4 regions of the Rahnella variigena genome follow, and region 1 is predicted to be linked to each of the others. Evidence: predicted binding sites of a transcription regulator. Region 1 holds the regulator's gene; each other region holds the start of a gene.
What was found. The regulator PhoB, encoded in region 1, activates phosphate uptake and scavenging genes when phosphate is short. The targets are predictions, from matches to a motif close to CTGTCATAAAACTGNCNNAT.
Positions count from the first base shown of each region.

Region 2: a site for PhoB is predicted at 1,387-1,406, ahead of serA (phosphoglycerate dehydrogenase). Genes of this name have one in related genera too.
Region 3: a site for PhoB is predicted at 1,923-1,942, ahead of phnC (phosphonate ABC transporter ATP-binding protein). Genes of this name have one in related genera too.
Region 4: a site for PhoB is predicted at 1,776-1,795, ahead of rpoH (RNA polymerase sigma factor RpoH). Genes of this name have one in related genera too.

Region 1 is NZ_NSDJ01000001.1:1,866,217-1,869,393, reverse strand. Features, by position in the region: gene phoR (phosphate regulon sensor histidine kinase PhoR) at 1-958, opposite strand, end outside; gene phoB (phosphate response regulator transcription factor PhoB) at 981-1,670, opposite strand; gene sbcD (exonuclease subunit SbcD) at 1,909-3,147, shown strand; gene sbcC (exonuclease subunit SbcC) at 3,144-3,177, shown strand, end outside.
Region 2 is NZ_NSDJ01000001.1:1,750,059-1,753,235, reverse strand. Features, by position in the region: gene serA (phosphoglycerate dehydrogenase) at 1-1,122, opposite strand, end outside; gene rpiA (ribose-5-phosphate isomerase RpiA) at 1,461-2,123, opposite strand; gene CKQ54_RS07990 (LysR family transcriptional regulator ArgP) at 2,351-3,177, shown strand, end outside.
Region 3 is NZ_NSDJ01000001.1:2,221,218-2,224,394, forward strand. Features, by position in the region: gene dld (D-lactate dehydrogenase) at 85-1,776, opposite strand; gene phnC (phosphonate ABC transporter ATP-binding protein) at 1,983-2,819, shown strand; gene phnD (phosphonate ABC transporter substrate-binding protein) at 2,888-3,177, shown strand, end outside.
Region 4 is NZ_NSDJ01000001.1:975,216-978,392, reverse strand. Features, by position in the region: gene CKQ54_RS04535 (IclR family transcriptional regulator) at 1-503, opposite strand, end outside; gene rpoH (RNA polymerase sigma factor RpoH) at 760-1,617, opposite strand; gene ftsX (permease-like cell division protein FtsX) at 1,936-2,916, opposite strand; gene ftsE (cell division ATP-binding protein FtsE) at 2,916-3,177, opposite strand, start outside.

The sequences.
Region 1 (3,177 bases):
TGCGTAACTGATCTTCATTGCCAAAGACCTTCAGTTTCTCGTTTACACGGAACACCACTTCGTGACGGCCACCGCTTAAAGATTGCACTTCGCGCTCCAGCATGCCGAGCATCACCGGAATATCGACTTTCTCCTGCATATCGATATTTGCTGATGCTTCGATTTTTGACAGTGTCAGCAGTTGCTTGACCAGCCCGTCCATGCGCCGCGTCTGTTCCTGCATGGTGTCCAGCGCTTTGGTACGAAACGGCTCTTCCAGTTTGGCGTCTTCCATCATTTCCAGATATCCCTGCAATACAGTCAGCGGGGTTCTCAGTTCATGACTAACGTTAGCGAAGAAGTTACGACGCGCACCTTCGAGCTGACGCATCTGCGTAACATCACGCGCCACCATCAGCAGTTGCCCTTCGGAATAAGGCATCACGCGAAACTCGACGTAATGCTCGTTATTGAGTTGCAAATTCAGGGCACGGCTGAAATCACGGGTCTGGATCCAGGTACGAAACTCGGGATAACGCAGCAGGTTAAAGATGTGTTGTCCGTTATCCTCCGGCCAGCGGAAACCGAGCAAATCTTGCGCCAGTCCGTTACACCAGAAAATATTGCCCTCTTCCGTCGTCAATACCACCGCATCGGGTAATGATTCGGCACCGCTGCGGAAACGTTTGATGAGCTGACCTAATTCACGACGGCGACGGCGGTTACGCATCTGCATCTGGTTCAGCCCGTAAAACAGAGGCTCCCAGCTCCAGCGGCCATTCGGCGGGGTTATGCTGCGGTCAAGCCACAGCCAGTGAGAGAGTTTGAGCTGGTTGTAATAATTCCAGCCCAGCGCCGCCAGCAGCGACGCAAAGAGGAGCCAGCCGAAATGGCCGACGAAGATACCGAGGATTAACGCGGGCAGGCAAAAGAGAAAGAATTCACCGGCCAATCGTTTCCATGACAAACGTTCTAGCACACAGATTCTCCGCTGTGGGGACTCAATAACGCGTTGAAAAACGGTATCCGGTTCCACGAACAGTCTGGATCATTCTGTCATGTCCACTGGTTTCCAGCGCTTTACGTAAACGACGAATATGCACGTCTACCGTGCGATCTTCCACATAAACGTTAGTGCCCCAGACGTTATTGAGCAACTGTTCGCGGCTGTAAACACGTTCGGAGTGGGTCATAAAGAAGTGCAATAATTTAAATTCGGTCGGCCCCATATCGAGCGCCTGCTCGTTGGCCATCACACGGTGAGACGACGGATCCAGGCTTAAACCCTGCATGTCGATCACTTCTTCCACCGCCATTGGCGAGATGCGGCGCATCACGGCTTTAATACGTGCAACCAGTTCTTTTGGAGAAAACGGTTTGGTGATGTAATCATCGGCACCGACTTCCAGGCCGCGCACCCTGTCTTCTTCTTCACCGCGGGCGGTCAGCATCATCACCGGAATTTCGCGGGTCAGTGCTTCACGTTTGAGATGTTTGATAAACTGAATACCGGAACCGCCGGGTAACATCCAGTCGAGCAGGATAAGTTCAGGGTAAGGTTCTACCAGCTGGCCAACGGCTGAATCAAAATCTTCAGCTTCTACTGCCTGATAGCCATTCTGTTCCAGTACAAAACACACCATTTCACGGATTGGAGCTTCGTCTTCAACCACCAATATACGTCTTGCCATCGTAGGTCCTGCCAATAGGTTAGCGATCTTTTATTTGATTGCGGGCGCCATTATGCGTCAGTTTTGTGACAGATTTATGAATAGAAAGGATGGTTCATTACAGTCAAATATGACAGATACATTTCTTCTATTCAGCTGCCATCTCGCTGAAATTGGTCCGATTTATCGGGGACAGCGTCCCCCGCCGACGTTTATACTTTGCCCCATTGTCGTCATCCAGGATCCATACGGGAGTCTCATGCGCCTGATCCACACGTCAGACTGGCACCTCGGCCAGTACTTTTTCACCAAAAGCCGCGCCGCCGAACATCAGGCATTTTTGCGCTGGCTGACCGGTCAGGTGCAGCAACATCAGGTAGATGCCGTGATTGTGGCAGGCGATATATTCGATACCGGTTCGCCACCCAGCTATGCCCGCGAGCTTTACAATCGCTTCGTCGTCGAGTTGCAACAAACCGGCTGTCAGCTGGTGGTGCTGGCCGGAAATCACGATTCTGTCGCGACATTAAATGAATCACGTGAGCTGCTTTCCTGCCTGAATACGCGGGTGATTGCGACCGTCGGCGAAAACCTCTCTGAACAGATTTTAGTGCTCAACCAGCGTGACGGAAAACCGGGCGCGGTACTTTGCGCTATTCCGTTTTTACGTCCGCGGGATTTGCTCGCCAGTCAGGCGGGACAATCCGGCAGCGACAAACAGCTGGCATTACAGGAAGCCATCGCCACGCATTATGACGCGTTGTGGCAGGCCGCGCAGACCAAACGCGACGAACTCGGCGTTTCGCTACCGATCATTGCTACCGGCCATCTGACCACGGTTGGCGTCAGCACCTCCGATTCCGTGCGCGACATCTATATCGGCACACTCGATGCCTTCCCGGCGCAGGCGTTTCCGCCGGTCGATTACGTGGCACTTGGTCATATTCACCGCGCACAGTGCGTCGCCAAAACCGAACATATCCGTTACAGCGGTTCGCCGATTGCACTGAGTTTTGACGAACTGAGTAAAGCCAAAAGTGTGTACTTACTCGATTTCGACGGCGCGACGCTCAACGCCATCGACACGCTGGAAATTCCCGTTTTCCAGCCGATGCAGATAATCAAAGGCTCGCTGGCAGAAATCGAAAAACAACTGGCGCAGTTCGAAGGCGGCGATCCGGCCAAACCGGCCTGGCTGGATATTGAAGTCGCCACGCAAGATTATCTCAGTGATATTCAGCGCCGCATTCAGGCGCTGACGGAAGATCTGCCGGTAGAAGTGGTGCTTTTACGCCGCAGTAAAGAACAGCGTATCAACAGCATTGAGCAACAGGAGAAAGAGACACTCAGCGAACTGAGTGTCAGTGACGTCTTTGAAAGACGGCTGGCACTGGAACCGGATCCTGACGAACCGCGTCAGGCGCGGATGCGCACGCTGTTTGCGCAGGTTGTTGAACAGGTCACCAGCGGTCAGAATGCGGAGGACAGCGCACAATGAAAATTCTCAGCCTGCGTTTAAAAAACCTGA
Region 2 (3,177 bases), 120 kb from region 1:
GGTTTGCAGGTACTGCGCAGCAATGTTGATACCCTGTTCCGCAAAAATCTGGTTGATGCTGGTCAGCACACCCGGACGATTTTCGTGGATATGCAGCAGACGGCTGGCTTTCTCGGTGTGTGCCGGCAGAGAAGCTTCAGGGAAGTTAACCGCTGACAGTGTTGAACCATTGTCAGAGTACTTCGCCAGTTTGCCTGCGACTTCCAGACCAATACCTTCCTGCGCTTCCATCGTCGAACCGCCGATGTGCGGCGTCAGCAATACGTTGTCGAATTCACACAGCGGAGAATTGAACGGGTCGCTGTTAGTCGCCGGTTCTTCCGGGAAGACGTCGATAGCCGCACCGGAAAGATGTTTGTTACGCAGCGCATTGCACAGCGCAGGGATGTCGATGACCGTACCGCGTGAGGCGTTGATCAGCAGTGCGCCCGGCTTCATCTGCGCCAGCTGCACTTCAGAAATCATGTCTTTGGTTCCGGCTGTTTCCGGCACATGCAGCGTGACGACGTCGCTGGTATTGAGCAATTCTTCCAGTGTGGCAATCGGCTGCGCGTTGCCCAAAGGCAGCTTGCTTTCAATGTCATAATAGAAGACGCGCATCCCCAGGCTTTCCGCCAGAATCCCCAGCTGCGTACCAATGTGGCCGTAACCGATGATACCCAGACGTTTACCGCGCGCTTCAAACGAGCCGACAGCCAGTTTGTTCCAGATACCGCGGTGCGCCTTGGCGTTAGCTTCAGGAATGCCACGCATCATCAGCAGCATTTCGCCCAGCACCATTTCGGCAACCGAACGGGTATTGGAGAACGGTGCGTTGAAGACCGGAATACCGCGACGGGTCGCCGCTTTCAGATCCACCTGATTAGTCCCGATACAGAAACACCCAACAGCCACCAGTTTTTCGGCTGCCTGGAACACTTCTTCAGTCAGCTGAGTACGCGATCGGAGTCCAACAAAGTGCGCATCACGGATCGATTCTTTCAGCGACTCCGTATCTAAAGCACCTTTGTGAAATTCAATATTGGTGTAGCCCGCGGCACGGAGTGTATCAACCGCACTTTGGTGGACGCCTTCCACTAACAAAAATTTAATCTTGTCTTTCTCAAGTGATACTTTTGCCATTTCCCGACCCTATATTTTTCTGGCTGAAATCGAACTGCTAGGTGACTGCTCACAGTCAACATAACAAAAAATCCGCCATCATCAATACAAACGATTGCCTGACAGGCAGCAGAAGGCTCACCTCGCCAGAGGGTTTTCAGCATTTCATGCTGGTTAGATTTTATGGAGCCAGACGTTCAGGAGGAGAATTTCAGGAATGTGACATAAGTCACCAAATTAAGGCTTTTGAAGAAAAGATGATTCAGCCAGAAAATTATCATCTTCATAACATTGTGTTATGACAGGAGTGTGTCTGGCTGCTTTTATCTGAGCAGCCAGATCTTCTGCTTATCGCTGGATTATTTCAGCTTAACAGTTTTAACGCCTTCAGAAGTGCCGACCAGCGCCACGTCAGCACCACGGTTAGCAAACAGGCCGACGGTCACGACACCGGCGATCCCGTTGATCTTATTTTCCAGCGCGATGGCATCTATAATGCTCAGGTTATGCACGTCGAGGATCACGTTGCCGTTGTCGGTCAGGACATTCTGACGGTACTCCGGCAGACCGCCGAGTTTCACCAGTTCACGCGCAACATAAGAGCGCGCCATCGGGATCACTTCTACCGGCAGCGGGAATTTACCCAGCACATCAACCTGCTTGGAAGCATCCACGATACAGATGAATTTTTTGGCAATCGCCGCAATGATTTTTTCGCGGGTCAGCGCTGCACCGCCGCCTTTGATCATCTGCATTGCGCCGTTGATTTCATCCGCGCCATCAACATACACATCCAGCGAGTCCACTTCATTGCTGTCGAAAACGTGGATGCCTAAGCTTTTCAGTTTTGCGGTAGAGGCGTCGGAGCTGGAAACCGCGCCTTCAATCTGGCCTTTGATGGAACCCAGTGCGTCAATGAAATGTGCGGCGGTGGATCCGGTACCGACACCGACAATGGTGCCCGGCGTGACGTAATCCAGTGCGGCCCAGCCGACTGCTTTTTTCAATTCTTCCTGCGTCATAATGGCTTCTCTGTCTGATAACACGAAAGTGGCGTGAATGCTTCGATGTAACGAATAGTGCCGGTGATTATAAAGCATGTCCCGCCAATATGGATAAACATCACCGCAGCCAGATCACACTTATTAAGTGCAATTGTGCAGCAAACACAAAGATTTTCCTCACCACAAATCCTGACAATCTGTGGCATAGTGTTCGGATAAAATTAAATCTAAGGGACAGAACTCCGATGAAACGCCCGGACTATAGAACGCTGCAGGCACTGGACGCGGTGATCCGCGAGCGCGGTTTTGAGCGCGCCGCACAGAAGCTTTGCATCACTCAATCGGCGGTCTCTCAGCGCATTAAACAACTGGAAAATTTGTTCGGCCAGCCTTTGCTGGTGCGTACCGTGCCGCCTCGTCCGACCGAGCAGGGTCAGAAATTACTGGCATTACTGCATCAGGTGGAATTGCTGGAAGAAGAGTGGCTGGGCAGTGACAGCAATAATGAAAGCAACGATACGCCGCTGCTGCTTTCACTGGCGGTGAACGCCGACAGTCTGGCGACCTGGCTGTTACCGGCGCTGAAATCGGTACTGGTCGATTCGCCTATCCGTCTGAATTTGCAGGTGGAAGATGAAACGCGCACGCAGGAACGTCTGCGTCGCGGTGAAGTGGTCGGTGCGGTGAGTATTCAGCCACAGCCGCTGCCGAGTTGTCTTGTGGATCAGCTGGGTGCCCTCGACTATTTGTTTGTCGGTTCCAGGCCCTTTGCGGATCGCTATTTCCCGAACGGCGTCACCCGCTCCGCTTTGCTGAAAGCGCCTGCAGTGGCGTTTGACCATCTGGACGATATGCATCAGGCGTTCCTGCAACAGAACTTCGATTTGTCGCCGGGCAGCGTGCCGTGCCACATCGTTAACTCGTCGGAAGCCTTTGTGCAGCTGGCCCGTCAGGGCACCACCTGCTGTATGATCCCGCATCTGCAAATCGAGAAAGAACTGGAAAGCGGCGAACTGATCGACCTGACACCCGGCCTGTTCCAGCGCCGTATGCTTTACTGGCACCGTTTTGC
Region 3 (3,177 bases), 360 kb from region 1:
GTACTTTATGTACGCTGCAGAGCCGCCGCGCTGTCCGGGAACAAACTGCCTGCGCCGACTACGCCATTTGCCTTTTGAAGGACATTATTCCTGCCAGTTTTTCATCTTACTGGTTTTCCCGATCCCCGGATTGAAGCTGTTGGTCGGGTCGGCCTGCCGGTAGAACTCTTTCAGATGCGGTTTTGCCAGATACAGATGTCCGACGTTATGCTCTGCCGGATATTCCGCGCCTTTGGCGTCGAGCAATTCAAGCATCCGGTGTTTCAGTGCCTTGCTGTTCGCGCCTTTTTTGACGATGTAATCCTGATGGAAAACGTGGCACATGAAATGGCCGTAATACAGTTTTGCCACCAGCTGATTGTCGATATCTTCCGGCAATGTTTCGAACCAGTCGCGGTCATTACGGCGCAGTGCAATATCCAGCGCCAGAATATCCTCCACTTCTTTTTCATGTACCGCGTGATAACGCACCGCAGCACCTGCAGCGGCGAAACGGTGCAGGAAAGCTTTTTTGCCTTCGTCAGCCGAGCAGATAAAGAAATCACCCTGACCATCACTGAAGAAACGCGTCAGAAATGTACGTGCCTCATCAATTCCAGGGCCGGACATTTTCAGCAGTAAGTGATGTTCAAACCGGTCACGGTACTGCTTCATGCGAGGTGGAAGGTGATTCGGCAGGGCTTTGCTCAGGCATTGCATTACGCGGTCGCTGAAGTTTTTCGGCAGGAAAGGGACTTTACTGGCATGCGCATCAAATTTCCCTTTCGCGGTAAACATGTCCGGCATTTTGTCGGTACCAAGCTTATCGATCATCATGAAAGTGTCTTTGCCGTAGACTTCAGTGATATCGAAAATATCGCGATGCATGTATTCACCGGCCACCGGCAGGTTCGCAAAATCACGCAGGATCTGACGGCGTAATTCAGTCAGCACTGCCGTGTCATTGGTGCCAATATAAAATACCTGCTGCTGAGTTTCAGCCGGAAAAGTATCCAGACGCACGGCGAACACGGCCAGTTTTCCCGCACAACCCGAGGCTTCAAACAGACGCCGCTCATCGGCATTAAAACGCGATGGCGTATCAGCGTCCACTTCACGCACCCGCGCAGCATAATCATGGTCAGATGCCAGACGCTGATCGTGCAGTATGTCACTTTCCAGATAATCAGCTTTTTCCAGACGCGTCAGTATTTCTTCCGGCGTTTCGCCAAGATTAATACCCAGATGGTTAATCAGACGTAATTCACCCTGTGCGTCGATCTGCGCATAAAGCGCCATTTCGGTATAGGCCGGACCGCGTTTCACCAGCGATCCGCCGGAGTTGTTGCAAATCCCTCCGACAACCGATGCACCGATGCACGACGAGCCAATTACCGAATGCGGTTCACGGTTATAAGGTTTGAGGATTTTCTCCAGCTTATAGAGCGTACTGCCGGGGAAGCCGATTACCTGATGGCCACCGTCGAGCAACTGAATTTGATCAAGTTTGAGGGTACTGAAAATGACGATATCGCGGTCATAATCATCACCGCTGGGCGTTGAGCCTTCGGTCAGCCCGGTATTAGCGGCCTGCATAATGACAATCTTATCGGCGGCGATACAGGCTTTGAGCAATTGCCATTGTTGCAGCAGCGTTTGGGGAAATACCACGGCCAGTGCTTTGCCGCCACCTGAACGAAATCCTTTGCGGTAGCGCTCAGTGTTGCTGTCTCCGGTCAGAACATGACGGCTGCCAGCAATCTCTTTGAGCGTGGCGATGAGTGACTGATTATCCATTTCATCTTCCTTTTTAAATGCGTTGCCATCTAATCATAGACTTAAATGATACTTATTAAGTTAAACCCCATTCGGGATATCCGTTAGGTAATTTCACTTAATCTGTTGCATTTTTGTCATGTGCTGTCCATTAAATCGTCATTGATGTGTCATATAACTCGCGCTTAATGAACGCCAGATTATGAAAGCAACCGAGAGACAGCATCATGGCGCAAGCTCAACTTAAGCTGGCACAGGCTGAATATCCTCAGGCCGGGCCACAGCATTTGAACAAAGTTCTGGACGTGAAAGGCCTGGTGAAATCTTATAAATCAGGTCAGCGCGTCCTGAATGACATCAATTTTGATCTGCACGCGGGTGAGTTCGTGGCGGTGATTGGCCGGTCCGGCGCAGGTAAATCCACTCTGTTACACGTACTCAACGGTACCATTCCGCTTACCGATGGCAGCGTAGTGTGTCATTACGAAAATGGTGAACAACAGCAATTGGCCGGGCTGACCGGCAAAGCGTTGCGTCGCTGGCGCTCGGGTTGCGGGATGATTTTCCAGGATTTTTGTCTGGTTCCTCGTCTGGATGTGCTGACTAACGTGTTGCTGGGCCGTCTGAGTCATACCTCAACATTCAAATCTTTCTTCAACCAGTTTGACGACGAAGACCGTGCCCGCGCGATTTCTCTGCTCGAGTGGCTGCATATGCTGCCGCATGCGTTGCAGCGTGCTGAAAATCTCTCCGGTGGTCAGATGCAACGTGTGGCGATTTGTCGTGCCCTGATGCAGAACCCGAAAATTCTGCTGGCCGATGAACCTGTTGCGTCGCTGGATCCGAAAAATACGTTGCGCATCATGAATGCGCTGAAAAAAGTCAGTGAAGAAAATATAGCCGTGATGGTCAACCTGCACTCGGTCGAACTGGTGAAAGATTATTGCACCCGGGTTATCGGTATCGCTAAAGGGCAAATTATTTTCGACGGTCATCCGGATCAGTTAACTGACGGTATTTTGCAACAGTTATACGGTGAAGAACACGAAGCCATAAACAGTTAAACAATAACGTTATTTATTTTGCAGTGCTTATTTCTACTTTCTCTCAATCTACACAAGGTCATCAATACATGAAGAAGTTATTACGTCTGGCAGTTTTCGTAGCAGGTTCTTTTACCGCGATGCACAGCATGGCAGAAGATGCGCCTAAAGAATTGAATTTGGGTATTCTGGGCGGTCAGAATGCCACTCAGCAAATCGGCGATAATCAGTGTGTAAAAGATTTCTTCGATAAAGAATTAAACGTGGATACCAAACTGCGTAATTCCTCTGATTACTCCGGTGTTATTCAGGGATTATTAGGTAAGAAAGTAGACATGGTATTAAGCATGTCGCCATCGTCTTTCGCCTCAGTCTATAT
Region 4 (3,177 bases), 890 kb from region 1:
ACCGGGCTGAATTCCAGTGCAGCAATCAGTGCGTCCTGACGTTCACGACCGCACCAGGTCAGCAGGCATTTGCCCAGCGAAGAGCGGCACAGAGACAGGCGTTTTCCTTCCCAGGTGCGAACCTGAATATTCGACTGGCTTTCGACTTTGATCAGATAAATCGGCGTATCCCCGTCCAGCACGCCGAGATGGCAGAGCAGCCCGGTGTCGTGCATCAGTGCTTTCAGATGCGGGAGTGCGACATTGCGCAAATCGAGCTGGCGGGAAACCTGACTGCCCAGCTCCAGCAATCTGAGCCCGAGGCGGTAGTTACCGGAATTAGACTGGGTAACTAAACGCTGATTTTTCAGTTCCTCCAGCAGCAGATACACGGTGCTTTTGGGCATCCCCAGTTCACTGACCAGCTGGTTCGCGTTGCACTGTCCCTGCCGGAAAATGATGTCGAGAATGGCGACGGCGCGCGTCAGTGCCGGAACTTTTGATTTAGCGATTAATTCCATCATGCTGGAATCCATTCTGTTGAGATGGACAAGTTATAGAGGCAAAAATGAGCAGACGACAGGACGCTTGTGATCCTCTGTGATTGAGTTCTCTATAAAGTTGAATATTCCAACATACTGGAATAACCAGATGATTTAGAAGGGAAAATATTCAGAGTAATTCCAGTATGCTGGAATTAACAGGGGCGTTCAGAGGGGAATTTCAGGCATAAAAAAAGCGACCATAAAGGTCGCTTTTTCACTTCGGAAACTGCGTTTATCAGGCTTCGATTGCCACACGCAGTTTTTTCATCGCGTTCTTTTCCAGCTGACGAACACGTTCTGCGGATACACCGTATTTATCGGCAAGCTCCTGCAGAGTCGATTTGTTTTCGTCGTCTAACCAGCGGGCACGAATGATATCCTGGCTGCGCTCATCCAGACCTTCCATTGCAGAGGAAAGTTTGTCTGTCGCGTCCTGATCCCAGTTATCTTCTTCGATGGTTTCTGCAAAGTCAGAACTCTTGTCTTGCAGATACAGCATCGGTGCCATCGCAGCGCCGTCGCGTGGTTCATCGTCCGGGGTCGGATCAAACGTCATGTCCTGTGCGGCCATGCGTGATTCCATTTCCAGCACATCTTTGCTGGTTACACCCAGTTCGCGGGCAACGTGCTCTACTTCGTCGTGGCTGAACCAGCCCAGACGCTGTTTGTTTTTACGCAGGTTAAAGAACAGCTTACGCTGCGCTTTAGTGGTGGCGACTTTCACGATGCGCCAGTTACGCAGCACATATTCGTGAATTTCTGCTTTGATCCAATGCACGGCAAAGGACACCAGACGCACACCGACTTCCGGATTAAAACGGCGAACCGCTTTCATCAGGCCGATATTCCCTTCCTGGATAAGGTCTGCCTGTGGCAAACCGTAACCTGAATAGTTGCGGGCAATGTGAGCAACAAAGCGCAGGTGAGACAGGATCAGCTCTTTCGCTGCTTCCAGGTCACCGTCGTAATGCAGCCGTTCAGCCAGCGCCCGTTCTTCCTCTGCGGTGAGCATAGGATAGGCATTGGCGGCCCGAACATAGGCTTCCAGGCTACCTTGGGGTACTAATGCTAAAGTGCGCATTTCTTTGGTCATTCAAGCCTCTCATGTATGACGTAATGCAGGTTTTATACCACGTTGCTGCGGGATGATACCGCTACGTTGCTGGCCTTAAGGGGCGACAACAAAGCAACGCCGAGCCCTTCATATTCGCTGCTCTACGACCACGAATTTTACATAAAGTTCACGGACAGATTCAACAGTCTGATGACTGTATGTGACACACTGACTATTGGATAGTGAATTTGTGCCATTGCAGGGGAAGCAGGAAAATGATGGGACGATATAGCAAGAATCGGCTGTTCCCCTGTACACAAAGACTGAGCAGCAGGGGAACATTATAGCAAATTATCGCTACTGTGGTGTAAATCGCCGTAAATGTTGAACCGTCGCCAGCCAGGCTGCAATCCAGCCAATCATCGCGGACACGATCAGCAGCAGCAGGCTTTCATCCCAGCCCAAACCGTGCAGGTCAAAGGTGGTACCGAACACCTGCGCCACCTGGGTCACTACGCTCTCAAGGCGCAGCACCAGCACTTCCGAGAGGATCAGCGACAACAATGCGCCAGTGAAACCGAGCATCGCGCCGCCGTTCAGGAACGGTCTGAGAATGAACCCGTCGGTCGCGCCAATCAGCTTCATGACGTTGATGGTATCGCGTCGGCTGAAGATGCTCAGTCGCACACTGTTACCAATAACCAGGAAGACGGCGATCACCATCAGCACGCCGATCATCGCCGCAATCTGCCCGACCAGACCGGTCAGCGCCGCAAGACGGGCAAACCAGCTGTCATCCATACGCACTTCATCCACGCCATGTACGGCCGCCACGCGGTCGCGCAAGGTGTTGAGTGTCGCAGAATCCTGGAAATTCATTTTAGGCGTGATGATAGCCACCGCTGGCAGCGGGTTTTGCTCCAGCATGTCCATTGCGCCGCCAAAGCCAGACCAGTTGCGGAACTCGCCCATCGCTTCTTCACGGGACAGATAATTAACTTTATCTACGCCCGCTTCGGTTTTGAGGGTTTTCACCACGTTTTCTGCGGCGTCATCATCCAGCGCTTTGTCGAGATACACGGTCAGCTGCGGCGTCGGATACCACTGTTCAGCCGCGGTACTGACGTTTTTCCACACCAGATAACAGACACTCGGCAGCGTCAGGGAAATCGCGATGACCATCACCGTGAGCAGTGTTGCCAGCGGCTGACGCAGCATGTCAGCCAGCGCGTTCATCCACGCATAACGCCACTGTTCGCGCCAGCCACCCTGCAACGCTTTGCTTTTTGCAGCGCGGGCGCTTTTTGCAGTTTTCGCCGGGTTCGGACTGTTCGCCATTAGTACACCCCTCCCGACATACGCCCCTGACTCAGCGTCAGCGTGCGGTAATTACGACGGGCAATCAGACCCACATCATGCGTCGCCATCAGGACGGTGACGCCGACGCGGTTAAATTCTTCGAACAGACGCAAAATGCCTTCCGACAATTCGCCATCGAGGTTACCGGTCGGTTCATCCGCCAGCAGCACCGCAGGCTTGTTCACCACCGCACGGGCGATGCCCACACGTTGTTGTTCACCGCCGGAAAGCTGGATTGGC